3 regions of the Stenotrophomonas sp. YJH_SMC_80 genome follow, and region 3 is predicted to be linked to each of the others. Evidence: predicted binding sites of a transcription regulator. Region 3 holds the regulator's gene; each other region holds the start of a gene.
The links. The regulator FliA, encoded in region 3, starts transcription of late flagellar genes. The targets are predictions, from matches to a motif close to TAAAGTTTNNCNNNCNNNGGCCGATAA.
Positions count from the first base shown of each region.

Region 1: AC5P99_RS18455 (methyl-accepting chemotaxis protein) is a predicted target of FliA. The motif match lies at 5,004-5,030, and genes of this name have one in related genera.
Region 2: AC5P99_RS21290 (flagellin) is a predicted target of FliA. The motif match lies at 5,097-5,123, and genes of this name have one in related genera.

Region 1 is NZ_JCAFVP010000015.1:20,797-27,417, forward strand. Features, by position in the region: gene AC5P99_RS18415 (autotransporter domain-containing protein) at 1-89, opposite strand, end outside; gene AC5P99_RS18420 (hypothetical protein) at 278-478, shown strand; gene AC5P99_RS18425 (VOC family protein) at 635-985, shown strand; gene AC5P99_RS18430 (TetR/AcrR family transcriptional regulator) at 1,001-1,630, opposite strand; gene AC5P99_RS18435 (MFS transporter) at 1,757-3,229, shown strand; gene AC5P99_RS18440 (KGG domain-containing protein) at 3,240-3,545, opposite strand; partial or broken gene AC5P99_RS18445 (S41 family peptidase) at 3,667-3,947, shown strand; gene AC5P99_RS18450 (NAD-dependent epimerase/dehydratase family protein) at 4,046-4,939, shown strand; gene AC5P99_RS18455 (methyl-accepting chemotaxis protein) at 5,149-6,621, shown strand, end outside.
Region 2 is NZ_JCAFVP010000029.1:30-6,650, reverse strand. Features, by position in the region: gene AC5P99_RS21310 (flagellar basal body P-ring protein FlgI) at 1-511, shown strand, start outside; gene flgJ (flagellar assembly peptidoglycan hydrolase FlgJ) at 513-1,712, shown strand; gene flgK (flagellar hook-associated protein FlgK) at 1,721-3,601, shown strand; gene flgL (flagellar hook-associated protein FlgL) at 3,598-4,800, shown strand; gene AC5P99_RS21290 (flagellin) at 5,218-6,438, shown strand; partial or broken gene AC5P99_RS21285 (flagellin N-terminal helical domain-containing protein) at 6,511-6,621, shown strand, end outside.
Region 3 is NZ_JCAFVP010000022.1:29,304-35,924, reverse strand. Features, by position in the region: gene AC5P99_RS20435 (chemotaxis protein CheA) at 1-1,816, opposite strand, end outside; gene AC5P99_RS20430 (protein phosphatase CheZ) at 1,819-2,424, opposite strand; gene cheY (chemotaxis response regulator CheY) at 2,424-2,816, opposite strand; gene AC5P99_RS20420 (RNA polymerase sigma factor FliA) at 2,874-3,617, opposite strand; gene AC5P99_RS20415 (MinD/ParA family ATP-binding protein) at 3,614-4,501, opposite strand; gene flhF (flagellar biosynthesis GTPase FlhF) at 4,488-6,110, opposite strand; gene flhA (flagellar biosynthesis protein FlhA) at 6,256-6,621, opposite strand, start outside.

The sequences.
Region 1 (6,621 bases), on a different contig from region 3:
AGCAACAGAGAGCTGGACACGGCCAGCGCGAGGCGGCTGTGCAGCGGGGAGCGGGAGTGGGACGAACGGCCGTGCAGCGGGTGATTCATCGGGCAACTTCCTTGGTGGACGGGCAACAAGGCCGTTAACGCCAATCCGTGGCGACATCCCCCATGCATGTGAAAGGAAAATTGTGAACAGGTTAAGTGTGCGTGACAGTGGGCTTCACTTCGTCTCCCCGTGTCCTCGCTAACGTGGGCCGGCCTGGGCTCACCAGGCTTATCAAGGAGTGATGGCGATGCGTGTTGTCAGGAAGGTGATCGCAGTGGCGGTATTCGCGTTGGCGTGTACCGGTTCGGTGGCAGTGGCAGGGCCGGTCGAGCCCTGCGACCAGCCGTGCTGGCGGGCTTATCAGATGTGCCTGGCCAGTGGCACCGATGCCGGTGAATGCCAGCAGGCGTACAACACCTGCGTGGTCGATCTGTGCATGGGCGTGTGAGTCGCGCCGTTTGAGCCGTACGCGGAGCCCCGTCATCGACGGGGCTCTTCTGTTCCAGCGATCGCCTCAGGTGGCGATGCGGGCATCTGGCCTGAGCCCGCTTGCGGGCCATGCATGCAGCGGCGAGGATGTGAAATCGCACCGGAGCCGCTGCACATGGCCGTCAAACGCATTGTCGCCAACATCGCCACGCCCGACCCGGCGCGTGCCGCAGCGTTCTATGGCGGGCTGCTGGGCATGCCGGTGGTGATGGATCATGGCTGGATCGTCACCCATGGCGGGCAGGGCAGTGCGCTGGCGCAGGTGAGCTTTGCCAGCGAAGGGGGTTCCGGCACCGCGGTGCCCGATCTGTCGATCGAAGTGGACGACCTGCAGCAGGTGCTGGAGCGCATGCACGCGGCCGGCATCCCGCTGGAGTATGGCCCGGCCGACGAGCCTTGGGGAGTGCGTCGTTTCTTCGTCCGCGACCCGTTCGGGCGGCTGTTGAACATTCTCGCCCACACCTGAGCGGGAAGCGTTCCTTCAGCGGCGTCTGCCGCTGCGCGTCGGCGCTGCCGGAACGCCGACCATGCGCAGGCAATCCGCTTCCACAGCGGCGATGAAGGCATCGGCATCCTGTGCGGGTGTGGCGATCAGGTCGTCGGTGGCCCCGTGCACGCCGGCATAGATCAACGAGGCGGTGACCTGTGGAGCAGGCAGCTGCCACAGTCCGGCTGCGTTGCCCGCTTCGAGGATGCCCAGCAGCTGCTGCTGGATCGCATTGCGCTCGGCATTGCCCCGCTGGTGGTGGTGATGGTTGGCGTACACCACGTCATGCAACGCGTGGGTGCGCGCGTAGATCTCGATGTTGGCGCGGATCCAGGCGCGCAGGCGCGCTGCGCCATCACCGGCAGGGTGTTGCTGCACTGCCTGCTCGACTTCGTCCATGAACTGCCGCGTGTAGCGCTGCGCCAGCGCCTGCAGGATCTCGGTGCGGGAGGCGAAATAGGTATAGAAAGTGCCCTTGGCCACGTCGGCCGCGGCGACGATGTCGCTGATGGTGGTGGCGTCCACACCCTGCGAAAGGAACAACGCCTGCGCGGCGTCCATCAGTTCCTCCTGGCGGGTTTCGGCGGGCTTGGTGCGAGGCCTGGCGACAGCTGGGGTCTGCATGGTGGGCGGTATCCGGGTGTGACGGACGCCATTCTAGCTGCCCCTTCGCATTGACTGACCGCTGGTCATTGACCGACGGTCAGTCAGTCGATAGCATGCGCGCACATCCTCCCCCCGGATCCACGCATGAGACGCCTCCAACGGCCCGCCCTGGTGCTGGCGGCCTACCTCGGTACATTCCTCGCTTCGCTGGACATCAGCATCGTCAACGTGGCCCTGCCAACCCTGCAGCAGGCGCTGCAGACCGACATGGCGGGCCTGCAATGGGTGATCAACGCCTATGCGATCGCACTGTCGGCGCTGATGCTGTCGGCCGGTCCGTTGGGGGATCGCTATGGTCATCGGCGAATGTGGTTGCTGAGCGTCGCCACCTTCACCATGGGCTCGCTGCTGTGCGCCTGCGCCAAGGACCTTTCGACCCTGGTCGCCGGGCGCGCGGTGCAGGGCGTGGCAGGTGCGCTGTTGATTCCCAGTGCGATGCCGATCCTGAGTCACGCATTTCCCGATCCGGGCCAGCGTGCACGCGTGATCGGTGGCTGGTCCGCTTTCAGCGCGCTGGCCCTGGTGCTCGGCCCGTTGCTCGGCGGTGCGCTGGTGCAGCGGGCCGGCTGGCCCAGCATCTTCCTGATCAACCTGCCTTTGGGGCTGCTGGCGTTTGTGCTTGGCGCCTGGGGCATCGCCGAGCGACGGCACCCGCAGCACGCCGCGCTGGATCCGGCCGGGCAGCTGCTCAGTATCGGCGCGCTGGGCGCACTGTGCTATGGCCTGATCGCGATCGGCGAGCAGGGCCTGCTGGCCCCGGTGACGCTTCTGGCGCTGGGCGCCGCAACTGCGGGGCTGATCCTGTTCGGCATCGTCGAGCGGCGGGTGGCACGGCCACTGCTGCCGCTGGACCTGTTTGCCGACGGTCGCTTCCGCATGCTCAACCTGGCCTCGTTCGTGCTGGGCTTCACCGCCTATGCGAGCCTGTTCTTCCTGTCGCTGTTCTTCCAGCAGGCACAGGGGCACAGCGCCGCGCTGGCAGGCTCGCAGCTGGCTCCCCAGTTCCTGTTGATGGGTGGTGTCTCGCTGTTGTTCGGGCGCCTGGTTGCCCGCCTCGGGCTGCATGCCGCGCTGGTGCTGGGCTACGTCCTGGCCGGTGTGGCGCTGTGCGCAATGGCCACGTTCGAACCGGCTACTTCGCGCGCTCATGCCACTGCCGTGCTGATGCTGCTTGGCATTGGAATGGGGCTGGCGGTGCCGGCGACCGGCATGGCGATCATGGCCAACGCACCGGCCGAACGCGCAGGTATCGCGTCAGCCACGATGAACGCGCTGCGCCAGGCAGGCAGGAGCCTGGGCATCGCGCTGATGGGCAGCCTGATGGGCCAGCGTGCCGTACAGCAGTTCGCCGCCTGCGCACAGGCCGCAGGGCAGCAGCGGCTTGTTGCGCAGGCGCGTGAACTGATCCTGCACCCGGGCTCGATGCACGCCACGCCGCAGGTGCTGACCTGGTACCGCAGTGCGATGGCCAGCGGGTTCGGTTGGGCGATGGCGGTGGCGGGTGCGCTGGCCCTGCTTGCGGCGCTTGGGCTGCATCGGCAGCGTGCATCGGCTTGACGCGCAGCAATCAGCCCTGCTGGCGTTGCGGGTCCTCTGCCGTGCGTTCGATCGCCTGAGGCTGTTGTTGCTGCTGGCGCGCGTTGGCGTGGCGTGCGTGTCCACCTTCGCGTCCGATCGTGGCCATGTGCTGGCGGTCGCGGCTGATCGCTTCGCCGCCCTTGCGGCCTGCGACACGTGCTTCGGCCGGACTGAATTCGTGCGCATTGCCGGAGGCATGTGCCGCGCGCCCGCCCTTGGCGGCGATCGCGCGCTGTTTGTCCTGGTCCATCGAGGCGAAGCCCCGGTTGGAGCTGCGCGGGTTCTGCTCAGTCATGTGAAATCTCCTGCAGTGTGGACGCCGCCTTCGTGGGCGACGGCGTCCATGCTTGGCCATCGCACGCTAAGTCCAGGTCGCCATCTTCGCCCCGGTTTTCACGCGCCCTGCGCACGGGGATGATCACGCAGCCGGCCCGGCGGCCGCATTCGTCGCGTATTCACTGCCGGCCCTCGGATGCGCGGCAAGGCCGGCGGCCGCAGTGGCGGTGCCGCACATATGTTCGATGATCCTGTGCTGCTGCCCGATGGCTATCAGATAAACGTTCCGGACCGGCAACCGATCAGACTGCGCACCGGTGGAAACTGCGAACGGACCGGTGTCGCGCCCCACGCGGCAGGCGGCGACGATCCACTCTCCATCGCGCGTCAACTGCTGGCTCCGCCGAAGTCGTCAAGATGAACGCACAGTTGCGTGGTCGTCCTATCGCAGATGTTCCGCTGCATGCCTAGAATCGAAGCATCCCGGTAGTTCCCGGGCGCTTCGAGTGAATGGACTCAATGAAGATTCTGTTGACCGGCAGTTCCGGGCGGATCGGGCGCGCGATCTTCGGCGCGCTGGCGGCTGCCCATGAAGTGGTGGGTCTGGACCGCAGTCCGTTTGCCACCACGCGCATCATTGCCGATGTCACCGATCATCAAGCCGTCGTGCGCGCGGTGCAGGGCGTCGACGCGGTCATCCATACCGCGGCCCTGCATGCGCCACACGTCGGCCTGGTACCGGACGCGGTGTTCCAGCAGATCAACGTGGACGCGACCGCGCACCTGCTGCAGGCGGCGCGCGAGGCAGGCGCACGGCGGTTCGTGTTGACCAGTACCACCGCGCTGTACGGCCACGCGGTGGTGGCAGGGGGATGCCGCTGGATCGATGAGGATACCGAGCCGCTGCCGCGAACGATCTACCACCGCAGCAAGCTGCAGGCCGAGGCCCTGGCTGAAGCTGCCGCCGCACCGGACTTCGGGGTGCGCGTGCTGCGGATGGGGCGCTGCTTCCCGGAACCGCCGGAACGGATGGCGATGTTCCGGTTGCATCGTGGGATCGACGCCCGTGACGTGGCCAGTGCCCATGCCGCGCTGCTGCTGGATGAGGGGCCGGCCTTCGCCCGCTACATCGCCTGCGCCTCAACCCCGTTCCGTCGCGAGGATTGCCTGGAACTGGCCACCCAGCCGCGCAATGTACTGGCCCGGCGCGTACCGCAGCTGTTGGCAGAGTTCGAGCGCCGCGGCTGGCCGTTGCCGCTGAGCGTCGACCGTGTCTACGACAGCGCCCGCATCCGCAGGGAGCTGGGGTGGCAGCCGCGTTTCGGGCCGGACGCCGTGCTGCAGCAGTACGCCGCAGGCAGCATCGAGGTGTTGCCACGCGCGGAGTGGATCAAGGATCGGGTGGCCGAATAGGGGACGCGGGGACGGATCCCTCCCCCGTCCCTGAGTGGATTCAGGAATGTGTAGGCCGGTCGCCTCAACCTCGTTGGCAGGCGGCCGCTAACCCGGTGCGCTTCCTGCGCCGGGCGGGTCCCGGCGGCCGGTGGCCTGCGCGACGGATCGCGCGCCTGCGCGGTGCCCTCCCGGTGCCGGTCGTCCTGAACTGCCTTGCGGACCCCTCCATGCCTTCTTCCCGTTCCGCCGCTGCCCGCCGCCCGGGCAGCATCGCCCACAAGCTGATGCTGGGCACCGCCGTCATCGCGCTGCTGTGCTTCGGCCTGACGGCGTTCCTGATCTATCGCCAGGCCAGTGCCAGCCTGATCGATGCCTCGCGCCAGACCATGACCAGCGAGGCCAACGCCGAAGCGCGCCAGGTCGCCGCCGACCTGGGCACGGCGTTCGCCAGCAACGATGCCATGGTCGAAGCCGTGCTCGCCCAGCGTGCGCGGGGTGACGTGCCCGATCGCGCCAGCCTGGCTGCCGTGCTGGGCGAGCAGCTGCGCACCCACCCGGAGTGGCTGGGCAAGAGCACCATGTGGGAGGCCGATGCCTTCGATGGCAAGGATGCCGAGTTCGCCAATACCGCGATGCACGATGCCAGCGGCCGCTACATGAGCTACTGGGCCTGGCATGACGGCAAGCCGCAGCAGTCGACCATGACCGACTACACCGAAGCCGCCGACGGCTCGGCCGACTGGTACGTGGTACCCAGCCGCGACAAGCTGCCCAAGGTCAGCGAGCCCTATGCCTACGACATCGCCGGCCAGCAGGTGCTGATGAGCACGTTGAGCTCGCCGATCGTCGAAAACGGTACCTTCCTCGGCGTGTTCACCGTCGACTTCTCGCTGGCGGCGCTGCAGAAGCACCTGGCGACGCTGACGCCGATGGGCGCAGGCCGCGTCGAGCTGCTTTCGCCCAACGGCGTGGTGCTGGCCTCGGCGAATGCCGCCGAGATCGGCAAGCCGCGCACCGACGCATTGACCCGCAGCATGCTGGCCGACATCGCCGCCGACCGCCGGTTCGAAGCCTTCACGCCCGATGCAGCCGGCAACGTGCGCGTCTACGTGCCGCTACGCGTGGGCAATGCCCCGCAGCGCTTCGCGCTGGGCGTGGTGATGCCGCACGCGGTGATCGTGGCCGAGGCGCGCCAGCTGCTGTGGTTGACGCTGCTGGTGGGCGTGGTGGCCGCGCTGACGCTGAGTGCCGGCGTCTATGTGCTGCTGCGCCGCCTGGCGATCCGCCCGTTGGCCGAAGCGGTGCGGGTGGCGGGTGACGTCGCCGCCGGCAAGCTCGACAGCACCTTGCCTGCGCGCAGCAACGATGAAGTGGGCCGCCTGCTGGACGCGATGCAGGGCATGCGCGGGCAGCTGCAGGCGGTGATGGCGGCGCAGGCGGAAATGGCGCGCCGCCACGATGCTGGCGAGCTGAGCTACCGCATGGACGCCACTGCCTTCCCCGGCGAGTACGGCCGCATGGTGGCCGACAGCAACCAGCTGGTGGCTTCCAGCAATGCGGTCACCCAGCGCCTGGTCGAGGTGATGCAGCGTTACGCGGTGGGTGACCTCAGCGTGGACATGGAAGCGCTGCCGGGCGAGAAGGCGGTGTTCACCGCAGCGATGGCCACCACCAAGAGCAACCTGGCCGCGATCAACGAG
Region 2 (6,621 bases), on a different contig from region 3:
CACGGTCTCGCGCATGGTCGCTGCGCTCAACAATGCGTTCGGCGACGGTGCGGCGCGTGCGGTCGACGGCGTGACCGTGGCGGTTACCGCGCCGACCGATCCGGGCGCACGCATCGGCCTGCTGGCGCGCATCGAGAATCTGGAACTGACCCCGGGCAGCGCTCCGGCCAAGGTGGTGGTCAATTCGCGTACCGGCACCGTGGTCATCGGACAGCAGGTGCGCGTGGGACCTGCCGCGATCTCGCACGGTTCGCTGACCGTGACCATCCAGGAGAACACCAACGTCAGCCAGCCCAATGCGCTGTCCGGCGGCCGTACCGTAGCCAGCCCGCAGTCGACCATCACCGCCACCAACGACGGCAGCCGCATGTTCAAGTTCAGCGGCGGCACCACCCTGGACGAGATCGTGCACGCGGTGAACGCCGTGGGCGCAGCACCAGGCGATCTCATCGCGATCCTGGAAGCCCTGAAGCAGGCCGGCGCATTGAGTGCCGAGCTCGAGGTGATCTGATATGCGCATCAATCCCGCATTCGATCTGCACCCGGCACAACAGAACGATCCGGCGAAGATCGACAAGGTCGCGCGCCAGCTGGAAGGCCAGTTCGCGCAGATGCTGGTCAAGAGCATGCGTGACGCCAGCTTCGGCGACTCGCTGTTCCCCGGCGAAAACAAGATGTTCCGCGAGATGTACGACCAGAAGATTGCCGAGGCGATGACCCGCGGCAAGGGCCTTGGCCTGTCCGGCATGATCAGCCGGCAGCTGTCCGGCCAGGCCGCCGATGGCCCGGCACTGGATACCCGCGTGGACCCGGCCAAGGCCAGCCGTGCCTATCAGCTCAATGCACCGGCCAAGCCGGCACCGTCGCTGCCGCTGGAAGACGGCAGCCAGGCCGTGCGCCTGCTGCAGCAGATGGCCGCCGGCGCGCAGTCCGGCGCACACGCGGCGGTTGCACCGATGGAACAGGCGCTGGACCTGATCGCCGGGCGCGAAAGCAGCAGCATGCACCGCTCGCTGGGTACCGAAGATCCTTACATCGGCGGCCTGCAAGGCGACGACTGGGCTGCCAACAGCGACCAGTGGTCGGCTACCGCCAGCAACCGCGGCACGGCCATCAGCCCGGCCGATGCGATGGCGACCCGCACCGCCGTCGCGCAGCTGGGTGAACACACCCCGGAAGGCTTCGTCGCCAGCATCTGGCAGCACGCGCAGCGTGCGGCCAAGGAACTGGGCGTGGATGCCCGCGCCCTGGTCGCCCAGGCGGCGCTGGAAACCGGCTGGGGCAAGCGCCACATCAAGCATGCCGACGGCAGCACCTCGCACAACCTGTTCGGCATCAAGGCCAATGGCTGGAACGGCCAGCGCGCCGTGGCCGGCACCCACGAGTACGTCGATGGCGTGCGCCGCAACGAGACCGCCAGCTTCCGTGCCTACAGTTCGCCGGCCGAGAGCTTTGCCGACTACGTGCGCCTGCTGAAGACCAGCCCGCGCTACCAGCAGGCCCTGCAGGCCGGCACCGACGTGCAGGGCTTCGCCCGTGGCCTGCAGCGCGCCGGCTATGCCACCGACCCGCGCTACGCGGCCAAGATCGCCGCGATCGCCGGCGGACCGACCATCGAGCGCGCCGTCAGCGCCGTGGCCGATGCCGGCTCGCGCCTTGGCCAGACCTTCGCCAGCACCGCAACCGCGGCGCTGGGTATCACCCGTCGTTGAGGAACCCCATGTCCAGCGTACTTTCCACCGGTACCGGTGCCCTGCTCGCCTTCCAGCGTGCGTTGGCGACCACCAGCCACAACGTGGCCAACCTCAATACCCCGGGCTACAGCCGGCAGAAGGTCAACTTCGCCACGGCTGATCCCCAGAACTACGGCTACGGCACGGTCGGCAACGGCACCCGCATCACCGACATCCGCCGTACCGCCGACCAGCTGGCGATCTCGCGCCTGCTCGACAGCAGCGGCGAGCTGGCGCGCCTGAAGCAGCTCTCCGGCATGGCCGACCGGGTCAATTCGTTGTTCTCCGACGCGGCAACCAACGTGTCCGGCGTCTGGTCGAAGTTCTTCGATTCGGTCAGCGGCCTGTCGTCCAACGCGGCCGGCACCGCCGACCGCCAGAACATGCTGGATGGTGGCAAGGCTTTGGCCAACCGCTTCGTCCAGCTCAACACGCACCTGAACAACCTCAACAGCGAGGTCAACAACGGCCTGCTGGCCGGTGCCACCGAGGTCAACCGGCTGGCGCAGGAGATCGCGCAGATCAACGGTGCGATAGGCACCAACATCGCTACCGCCGCACCGGACCTGCTCGACCGCCGCGACCAGTTGATCACCCAGCTGATCGGCTACACCGGTGGCACCGCAGTGATCCAGGACGGCGGCATCATGAATGTCTATACCGCTGGCGGAAACGCGCTGGTGGTGGGCACCACGGCGACCAAGGTCACCACCGTGGCCGACCCGTACCAGCCGGAGCGCCTGCAGCTGGCGCTGGAAACGCAGGGCAACACCATCCGGCTCGACCCGAAGGCGGTCGGTGGCCAGATCGGCGGCCTGCTGGAATTCCGCGACACCGTGCTGACGCCTGCCCAGGCCGAGCTGGGCAAGCTGGCGGTAGGCCTGGCCGAGAGCTTCAACCAGGTGCATCACCAGGGCGTGGACCTGTATGGCCAGCTCGGGGGTGACTTCTTCAACATCGGCAATCCACGCGTCACCGCCAACAATGCCAACACCGGCACCGCCAGCCTCAGCGCCAGTTACGGCGACCTCGGCAAGCTGGACGCGCAGAACGTGGTGCTGCAGTTCGATGGCACCAACTGGAAGGCCAGTCGTGCCGACACCGGTGCGAACGTTCCGCTGACCGGCACCGGTACGGCCGCCGATCCACTGGTGATCAACGGCGTCAAGCTGGTGGTCGGCGGTACCCCGGCGGCCAACGACCGCTTCCTGCTGCAGCCGACCGCAGGCGTGGCTGGCAGCATGGAAGTGGCGATCACCGATCCGTCGCGCATCGCCGCTGCCGCTGCGGTGAAGGGCGCGGCGGCGACGTCCAACACGGGCACCGGCAAGCTGAGCGGTGTCACCGTCAGCGATTCGACCAACGCCAACCTGCGCAATCCGGCCGCGATCGTGTTCACCTCGGCCACCACCTACACCATCGATGGGGGCCCGCCGCAGACCTACACGCCCGGCCAGACCATCAGTGCCAACGGCTGGAGCTTCGTGCTGGACGGTGCGCCGAAGGTCGGCGACACCTTCAACATCACCCCGACTCCGGCGGGCTCGTCGGACAACAGCAACGCCTCCAGGCTGTCCAAGGTGGAGAGCGCCAAGGCATTCAACAGCGGCACGGTCACCCTCAACGGCGCCCTGGGTGGCCTGACCACCCAGGTCGGTGCAGCCGCCCGCTCGGCCGAGTATTCGCTGGAAGCGCAGCTGGTGATCAATGACAAGGCGCAGGAAGCGCGCGATGAGGTATCCGGCGTCAACCTGGACGAGGAGGCGGCCGACATGCTGCGCCTGCAACAGGCCTACCAGGCAGCCTCACAGCTGATCTCCACCGCCGACAGCATGTTCCAGACCATCCTGGGAGCCGTCCGTCGATGAGCAGCCGTATCTCCACCAGCATGATGTTCAACCAGTCCGTGTCGCTGATGATGGCCAAGCAGGCCAAGCTCAGCCACCTGGAGCAGCAGATCGCCACCGGCAGCAAGATCGTCAGCGCCAAGGACGATCCGGTTGCCGCTGGTGCGGCGGTCGGGCTTGACCGCAGCCTGGCCGCACTGGACCGGATGAAACTCAATGCCGGCAACGTGCAGAACCGACTGGGCGTACAGGAGAACGCCCTGGCCCAGGTCAACGACCTGATGGCGCGCGTCAACGACCTGACCATCCAGGCCAGCAATCCGGCACTGGGCGCCGCCGACAAGAAAACGCTGATCACCGAACTGAACCAGATCCGCGAGGGCCTGCTGTCGCTGGCCAACGCCGACGACGGCACCGGCCGCTACGTGTTCGGCGGCACCAACGATGGCGATCCGCCGTTCGCCAAGATCAATGGCAAGGTGGTCTACCGTGGCGACCAGACCCAGCGCCAGATTGAAGTCGGCCCCGATACCTATGTGCGGGATGCCCTGCCCGGCAGCGAAATCTTCATGCGCATTCCTACCGGCGACGGCTTCGTCGATGGTGTCGCCGCGGCCGGCAATACCGGCAACGGCGTGCTGACCAACATCACCCGCGATGGCAGCGACAGCTGGAACGGCCAGTCCTTCAGCATCCGCTTCACCGCCGCCGACCAGTACCAGGTACTGGACGGCGCTGGTAACGTGACCGGCACCGGCACGTTCAAGGCCGGTGACAACGTGGAAGTCAACGGAGTCCGCCTGCAGATCACCGGCGCACCCGCTGCCGGTGACAGCTTCAGTGTGAAGCCGGCAACCAGCCGCGACATCTTCGACACCATGGACAAGCTGATTGCCGCGCTTGATGCCGACACCGGCACCACCGCCAAGATGAGCGCGCAGCAGAACGAACTGCAGAGCGCCCTGCGCGATGTGGCCCGTGCGTCGGAGCGGATGATCGATTCGCGTGCGGCCGGCGGTGCGCAGCTGAAGGCACTGGACAATGCCGCCGACATGCGTGAAGCCAACAGCGTGACCCTGAAGACCACGCTGTCGCAGATGCGCGACCTGGACTATGCCGATGCACTGAGCCAGTACCAGCTGCAGAGCACCGCGCTGCAGGCGGCACAGACGATCTTCTCGCAGATGCAGTCGATGTCGTTGTTCAACAAGATCCGCTGACGCATCTCCTGCGTCACCCCTGAAAGGCCGCGATGCCCTGCATCGCGGCCTTTTTCGTTTCTGCGTGCCCGTTCCGTCGCGCTCGCCGGGCGTGGGCTGGCGCTACCGGAAACGTGCTGCACGCATTTTCCGTGATTGCCCATCAAGCCCGGCCCTGCCCCGCCGATACCTTCATCAGCGCTGGTTGGGCATGCCCAACCGCCCCTTCCGGGGTCGCCTTCACGCCCGGCCAGGGCTGGAAAACCCCGGAAAAACAGCCTCCGGCACCGGATTTCAGCGTCGACGGAATTCACGGCTAAAGGTTGTTGACAAAGCGCCGTTATTCATTTGGCAACAGCGAAGCACACAGCCACACAAAAAAACAGGCGGCGCTTCGTTTCATTCACCAACGGGTTCCATATAAGAGGAGACGACCCCATGGCACAGGTAATCAACACCAATACGATGTCGCTCAACGCTCAGCGCAACCTGAGCACCAGCGGCAGCTCGCTCGCTACCACCATCCAGCGCCTCTCGTCCGGCCTGCGCATCAACAGCGCGAAGGACGACGCGGCCGGCCTGGCGATCAGCGAGCGCTTCACCACCCAGATCCGCGGTCTGGACGTGGCCATCCGCAACGCCAACGACGGTATCTCGCTGGCCCAGGTCGCCGAGGGTTCGCTGAGCGAAGTCGGCAACAACCTGCAGCGCATCCGTGAACTGGCCGTGCAGTCCTCCAACGCCACCAACTCGGCCAGCGACCGCAAGGCCCTGCAGGCTGAAGTGACCCAGCTGGTCTCGGAAGTCGACCGCGTGGCCAAGCAGGCTGACTTCAACGGCACCAAGCTGCTGGACGGCTCCTTCACCAGCCAGCTGTTCCAGGTCGGCGCCAACGCCGGCCAGGCCATCGCCATCAACAGCGTGGTCAACGCCAAGGCCGATTCGCTGGGCGCGGCAACCTTCGCCAACGGCTACACCGGCACCAGCCTGGCCGCCGCCGACAAGGCCACCGCCGACACCACCTACTCCGGCCTGCAGATCTCGGTGACCCCGCCGGGCGGCACCGCCACCACGGTCACCATCAACGACTTCACCGTGAAGGCGGGCGAATCGATCACTTCGGCCACCTCTGCCGCGATCAACAACAAGCTGGGTGAAACCGGCGTCATGGCCTCGGTCAATGCCGGTGTGATCAGCCTGGCCTCGGTCAAGGACGGCCAGACCTTCACCCTGGGCGTCAGTGCCGCAACCCCGCCGGCCGGCGCCACCGCCGCGACCATCGCCGGCCTGGGCCTGACCGAAACCAGCACCAACGGCGGCCTGCTGACCGGCGCCACGGCCAACTTCGTCAAGGACCTGAACGTCACCACCGCCGAAGGTGCGCAGAAGGCGCTGTCGATCGTCGACAAGGCCCTCGAGTCGGTCAACAGCGTGCGCGCCGACCTCGGCGCGATCCAGAACCGCTTCACCTCGGTGGTGGCCAACCTGCAGACCTCCTCGGAGAACCTGTCGGCCTCGCGCAGCCGCATCCGCGATACCGACTTCGCCAAGGAAACCGCCGAACTGACCCGCACCCAGATCCTGCAGCAGGCCGGTACGGCCATGCTGGCCCAGGCCAACCAGGTACCGCAGAACGTGCTCAGCCTGTTGCAGCGCTGACATGAGCCGCCCCCGGGGCACGTCGGGGGCGTCTAACCCAACTCACGTGCAACCGCTCAAGGACCTCTCCTCATGGCACAAGTCATCAACACCAATACGATGTCGTTGAATGCTCAGCGTAACCTGAGCACCAGCGGCAGCTCGCTGGCCACCACCATCCAGCGCCTGTCCTCCGGTTCGCGC
Region 3 (6,621 bases):
CCACGTCCAGGATCAGTGCCATGCGACCATCGCCGATCAACGTTGCACCGGCATAACCGCGCAGGCCGCGCAGGGCTTTTGGCAGTGGCTTGATGACCACTTCCTCGCGCCCGCGCACCTGGTCCACGACCAGGCCGAAGCGCGCTTCGCCGGCCTGCAGCACCACGATGGTCAGCAGGGTTGACGCGGCCGGCGTCACATCCAGCCACTGGCGCAGGTCGACCAGCGGCAGGGTGTGCGAGCGGCGATCAAGCACGGCGCGGCCATCGAACCAGCCCAGCGAGGTGCGCGGCGCGTGCAGCACTTCCATCACGCGTGCCAGCGGTAGCGCGTAGACGTCCTCGCCGGCCTGCACCAGCAGGGTCGGCAGGATCGCGAGGGTGAGCGGCACGCGGATCAGGAAGCGGCTGCCACGACCCAGTTCCGACTGGATCTGGATCTGGCCGCTCAGTTCGCGGATGCGCGACTGCACCACGTCCATGCCGACGCCACGGCCGGAGATGTCGGTGACCTGCTGCTTGGTCGAGAAGCCGGGCAGGAACACCAGGTGCAGGCATTCCTCGCTGCTCAGGCGGGCGGCGGCTTCCGGATCGATCAGGCCTTTCTCACGCGCCTTCGCGCGCAGCTTCTCCGGGTCGATGCCGGCGCCATCGTCCTGCACCTCGATGCTGACGTAGTCGCCTTCCTGCTGCGCCGACAGGCGTACATGGCCCATCCGCGGCTTGCCTTGTGCTTCGCGCAGGTCGGGCATTTCCACGCCATGGTCGATGGCGTTGCGGACCAGGTGCACCAGCGGATCGGCCAGTGCTTCGACCAGGTTGCGGTCGAGTTCGGTTTCGGCGCCGACCAGCTCCAGGTCCACTTCCTTCTTCAGCGAGCGGGCGACGTCGCGGGCGACCTTGGGGAAGCGCGAGAACACCTTGCCCACCGGCTGCATGCGGGTACGCATCACCGCCGACTGCAGGCGGGCAGTGGCGATGTCCAGCGTCGATACGGCGCGGTCCAGCTCCTCGTCGCGCAGGCGTGCACGCAGGGTCTTCAGGCGGTTGCGGGAAAGCACCAGTTCGCCGATCAGGTTGACGATCGCATCCAGGCGCTTGGTGTCCACGCGCACGGTGTGCTCGGCCTCGGCCATCGGCTTGGCCGCCGGCTTGGCGGCGGGCGCCGGTACGGGCGCCGGGCGCGGTGCAGCGGCAGGTGCCGCCGCGACGGTGGCAGCAGGCTTCGCGCCTGGCGCAGCGCCGCCGTGCAGCTGGTCCAGCAGCGCTTCGAACTCGTCTTCGCTGATCAGGCCGTCGTCGGCCTTCCTGGGCGGCGCGACCGCGGTCGGTGCGTTGCCGCCATGCAGCTGGTCGAGCAGGGCCTCGAATTCGTCGTCGGTGATCAGGTCGCTGCCGGCTGCCGCAGGCGCGGCCGCAGCGACCGGCGCGGCAGTGCCACCGTTCATGTCGAACTGCGCGATCAGGTCCGGCGGCGCATAGCCTGGCTCGGTGCCGGAGGACACGGCGTCCAGCATCGACTGCAGGTAGTCCAGCGATTGCTGGGCGGCGTCGAAGTGGTGGGCCTGCAGCACCGCCTGCCCGGCACGCGCGATGCCCAGGGCCTCTTCAGCGGCGTGGCACAGTTCGACCATCGCGGTGACGCCAAGGAAGCCGGCACCGCCCTTGAGCGTGTGGTATCCACGGAACACCGCGTTGAGCTGCTCGGTGTCCTGCGGTGCCTGCTCCAGCGACACCAGCTGTTCGCCCAGGCGATCCAGGATTTCCTGTGCCTCGATGATGAAATCGGCAGTGATGTCGTCGGATACCGCGCTCATGCTTACAGCCCCAAATCCGACAACAGGTCGTCGGCGTCGTTCTGCGAGACCGCGTGGCGGTCCAGTCCCTTCAGTGCCGGCCCGGCCAGTTCCGGGTCGGTGCGATGCTGTTCCGGCGGCAGGCCGAGTGCGCCGAAGCCCTCGTGCACGCGGCGGACGATGCCGACCACGCGACGGATGATCTGCCCGGTCAGGTCCTGGTAGCTCTGGGTCAGGGCGATCTCGGTCAGGTTGTGGCGGATGCGCTCGAGCTGCGCGTCCTGGCCCGGCTGCAGGCCTTCAGCACGCAGCTGTTCGGTCAGGCTGCGGCATTCCTCGGCCAGGTCCAGGGTGCGGTGCGTGGCCTGTTCGGTCATGGCCACCACGTGGTCCAGGCGTGCGCAGGCGTCGTCCAGCTCACCGGCCTCGCTGGGCACGGTCGGCAGCTCACCCAGTGCCTGCCCCAGCTCGCGGGCCAGCCGCGAGAGGCCGCTCATCATCGGCTGCGTACGCAGCGCGACCAGTCCGTCGATGCGCTGCCGCCAGGCGGCCTCGTCACCGGACTCGAGTGCGTCCAGGGCTTCCTGCAGGCGCAGGGCGAGGGCGCTCTTGTCGACCGTGGTATCCATCAGGCGCTGGCCGCCAGGCGTTCGAAGATCTTGCCGAGCTTCTCTTCCAGCGTCTGCGCAGTGAACGGCTTGATGATGTAGCCGTTCACGCCGTTCTGGGCGGCTTCGATGATCTGTTCGCGCTTGGCTTCGGCGGTGACCATCAGCACTGGCAGTGTCTTCAGCTTGGCATCGGCACGGATCGCCTTCAGCAGCTCGATGCCGGTCATCACCGGCATGTTCCAGTCGGTGACCACGAAATCGAACGGCTGGCTCTGCAGCAGCGACAGCGCGGCATGCCCGTCCTCGGCTTCGGCGGTATTGGTGAAGCCCAGATCGCCCAGCAGGTTCTTGACGATCCGACGCATGGTCGAGAAGTCATCGACGATCAGGATGCGCATGTTCTTGTTCAAAGCAGAGTTCCTTTGTTGTTCATTCCGGGCGGCCGGGGGCAGCCGCCTCGGGCATGTTCATTCTTCCAGGCCGGCGTCCGCCGCCTCGAAAATCTTGAGCCGGCCACGCAGGCGCAGCACCGCCTGGCCGTGGATCTGGCAGACCCGCGACTCGCTCACGCCGAGCACCGCGCCGATCTCCTTCAGGTTCAGTTCCTGCTCGTAGTAGAGCGAGAGCACCAGCTGTTCGCGCTCGGGCAGGTGGCCGATGGCCTTGCCCAGCTCACGGCCGAATTCACCACGCTCCAGCACCTGCTGCGGGGTCGGGCCGCCCTGGGCGACGGTGTCCAGCTCGCCCTGGTCCTCGATGCGCGACTCCAGGCTCAGCACCTGGCCACGTGCGGCGTCCTCCATCAACCGCAGGTATTCGGGCAGCGGCATCTCCATCGCGGCGGCCACCTCGGTGGCGCTGGCGGCGCGGCCGCTGCTCTGTTCCAGGCGGCGGATGGTGGCGGCGGCATCGCGGGCACGGCGGTGCACCGAGCGCGGCACCCAGTCGCCACGGCGGATCTCGTCGATCATCGAACCGCGGATGCGGATCGAGGCATAGGTCTCGAACGAGGCGCCCTGGTCGGCGTCGTAGCTGCGCGACGCTTCGATCAGGCCCATCATGCCGGCCTGGATCAGGTCGTCCACTTCAACGCTGGCCGGCAACCGCGCGGCCAGGTGGTGGGCGATGCGCCGCACCAGGTCCGAATGCTGGGCGATGACCTCGTTGGCCGCCGAGCGCTGGACTTCCCTGTACTGGGCTGCGCCTTTCATGCGGCCACCCCGCGCTGCTTGAGGATGCGCTCGAGGAAGAACTCGACGCCGCCACGCGGTTCGGTCGGCGCCTGCCAGCGTGCGGTGCGACGCGCGATCTCGGTGATCGCCAGCGCGGCCGGGCTGGACGGGTAGGCCTTCACCACCGGCTGCTGGCGCTGCACCGACAGGCGCAGCCAGTCGTCCTGCGGCACGCAGCCCAGGTAGTTCAGCGAGACATCGGCGAGGAACTTCTCGCAGACGCGGGTCAGCTTTTCGTACAGCACGCGGCCCTCGTTGGGGTCGCGCACCATGTTGGCCACTACCTGGATGCGGTCCACGCCGCGTTCGCGCGACAGCACCTTGATCAGCGCGTAGGCGTCGGTGATCGAGGCCGGCTCGTCACAGACCACCACCACGGTGTCCTGCGCGGCCTGGCAGAAGGTCAGCACGCCGTCGGTGATGCCGGCGGCGGTGTCCACCACCATGATGTCCAGTTCGCGTTCCAGCTCGGAGAACACGTTGACCAGGCCGACGTGCTCGGCCGGGGCCAGCTCGGCCATGTGCCGGCGGCCGGACGCGGCCGGCACCACCAGCACGCCGTTCGGGCCTTCGACGATGACGTCGTCCAGCGAGCAGCGGCCGGCGACCAGGTCGGCCAGCGTGAAGGTCGGGTTCAGCCCCAGGATCACGTCGATGTTGGCCAGGCCCAGGTCGGCGTCCAGCAGCAGCGTGCGCTTGCCCATGCCGGCCAGTGCCACCGCCAGGTTGGCGGACACATTCGTCTTGCCCACGCCGCCCTTGCCGCCAGTGACGGCAATGGTGCGCACAGGGCCGAGCGGCTCGCTGCGGGTGGCCGACAGCGGGAAGGTCTTGGTCAGCTTGGCGTACTCACGCGACGGCATGGTTCAACTCCGGGTTGCAGGGCATATCGGCCGCGCGGCGCAAATCTTCAAGGCGAAGTACGAGATTGGCCGCACTGGCCCGGTGCAGGTCCTCCGGAACGTCCTGGCCATCGGTCACCCAGGTGATCGGCAGGGCGTGGTCCACGGCCACTGACAGGGCGTTGCCGAAGCGGCCGGTCTCGTCCAGCTTGCTCAACACCAGGCCCTGCAGGTTGGCGGCGCCGAAGCGGCGGACCACCTCGTCCATGTCGCCGAAGCTGGTGTTGGCCGGTAGCACCAGCAGGGTGCGTACCTGGCGGGCGGCGCGCAGCCACTGCAGCTGCGCGGCCAGCGCGCGGTCGCGCGGGCCCAGCCCGGCGGTGTCGATCAGCACCAGCTTGTAGTCCTTCAGGCGTTCCAGCAGCTGGTCCAGGTCGGTGCCGCTGTTGGCTTCGTGCACCGCGATGCCGAGCTGGCGGCCGTAGCCGTACAGCTGCTCGCGGGCGCCGATGCGGGTGGTGTCGGTGGTCACCAGGGCGACGTCACGCGGCGCGTGTTTCTCGGCGAAGCGCGAGGCCAGCTTGGCGATGGTGGTGGTCTTGCCGGCGCCAGTCGGGCCGACCAGGGCGATCACGCCGCCTTCTTCCAGCGGGTCGACCGGGGCGATCGGCAGCTTGCGCGAGATCAGCCCCAGCATCAGGCCGCGACCACGGTGGGCTTCGGTCTCCAGCGGAATCTGCATGGCCACGTCGCGGGCCAGGCCGGCATCAAAGCCGTACTCGTCCATCAGGTCCAGCGCGGTGGCGCGTACCGGGCAGCCGCGCAGGCGCTCGTCGGTGAAGCGGTTCATCTCGCGCTCGATCACCTGGCGCATGCCGGCCACTTCCTGGCGCAGCTGGCGGATCTCGGCGTCGTCCTGGGCGACGACGGTCAGCGTCGGTGCCGGGGCCAGCACGGGGGCCGGACTGGCTTCGGCGACGGCTTCGAGCGCTGCCGTTTCGCTGGCGGCGATGTCAGGCTGGACATCGGCCATGGCAGCGCCCGGCAGCGGCGGCGGCTGCACGGCGGGGGGCACGCTTTCGTGATGCGTGTCGTGCGGCGGGTCGATCTGGAAGCGGGCGCGGTTGGCCGGCGCGGTGACGGCCGGGCCCGGTGCGACGATGGCCTCGGCGAACGGGGCGAAGATCTGTTCGGGCAGCGCCGGTTCGTTGACGGTGGCGCGCGCCAGGGTGGCTGCGAAGCCGGTGCTGCCGCGGGTCGGCACGATCTCGTCGGCGCTGTCCAAGGTGCGGCCGGTGGCACCCACGGCCGCACGGGCGAGGGCGGCCACGGCCGAGGTGGTGGCGGCCACCGGCTCCGGCGCCGGGGCAGCGCTGCGGCGGCGGGTGACCGCGGCGATCACCGCGTCAGCAGCGGTGCGCGGCTTGGGTGCCGGCGGCGGTGCGACATCACGGCGCGAGGCTTCCAGTGCACGCTGCACGGCGCTCTCGTCGTAGTTGGCCGCGGCGACGATCTCGACGCCTTCCTCGATCCGGCGGTTGGACAGGATCACGGCGTCAGGACCATGTTCCTTGCGCACCAGGTTCATGGCCGAGCGCATGTCGGCGGCGACGAATCGTTTGATTTTCATGCTGTGGTCACGGGACGAAGACGGCGGGGTGGCGGTCGGAGAACTCGGGTGGTCGGTGGTCTGCACGGTGCGGGTTCCCCTTGGTATCTGTCTGTTGCGTTGGTTCGAAGGTGGTGTCTGTTTTCTGGCGCATCGGTGGGCGGCGTCAGCTGATCGTTCCGACCAGCTTCAGGCGCTTGTCCTCCGGCACCTCGCTGTAGGCCAGGACCGACAGCGACGGAACGCTGTGGCGGACCAGGCGCGCCAGCGCGGCGCGCACCGGGCCCGGTACCAGCACGACCGCCGGCTCGTTTCGCGCTTCCTGCTTGCTGACACATTCGGCCAGGCTCTGGTGCAGTCGCTCTGCGAGTCCGGGTTCCAGCGCGGCGCCGTTGCCCTGCGTGGACTCCTGCAAGACACGTTCCAATTGCGGGTTGAGGGTGAACACCGGCAGCTCCGCCGACATTCCGGCGATCTCCTGCACGATGAAGCGGCCCAGCGCGGTGCGCACGGCAGCGGTCAGCACCGCCGG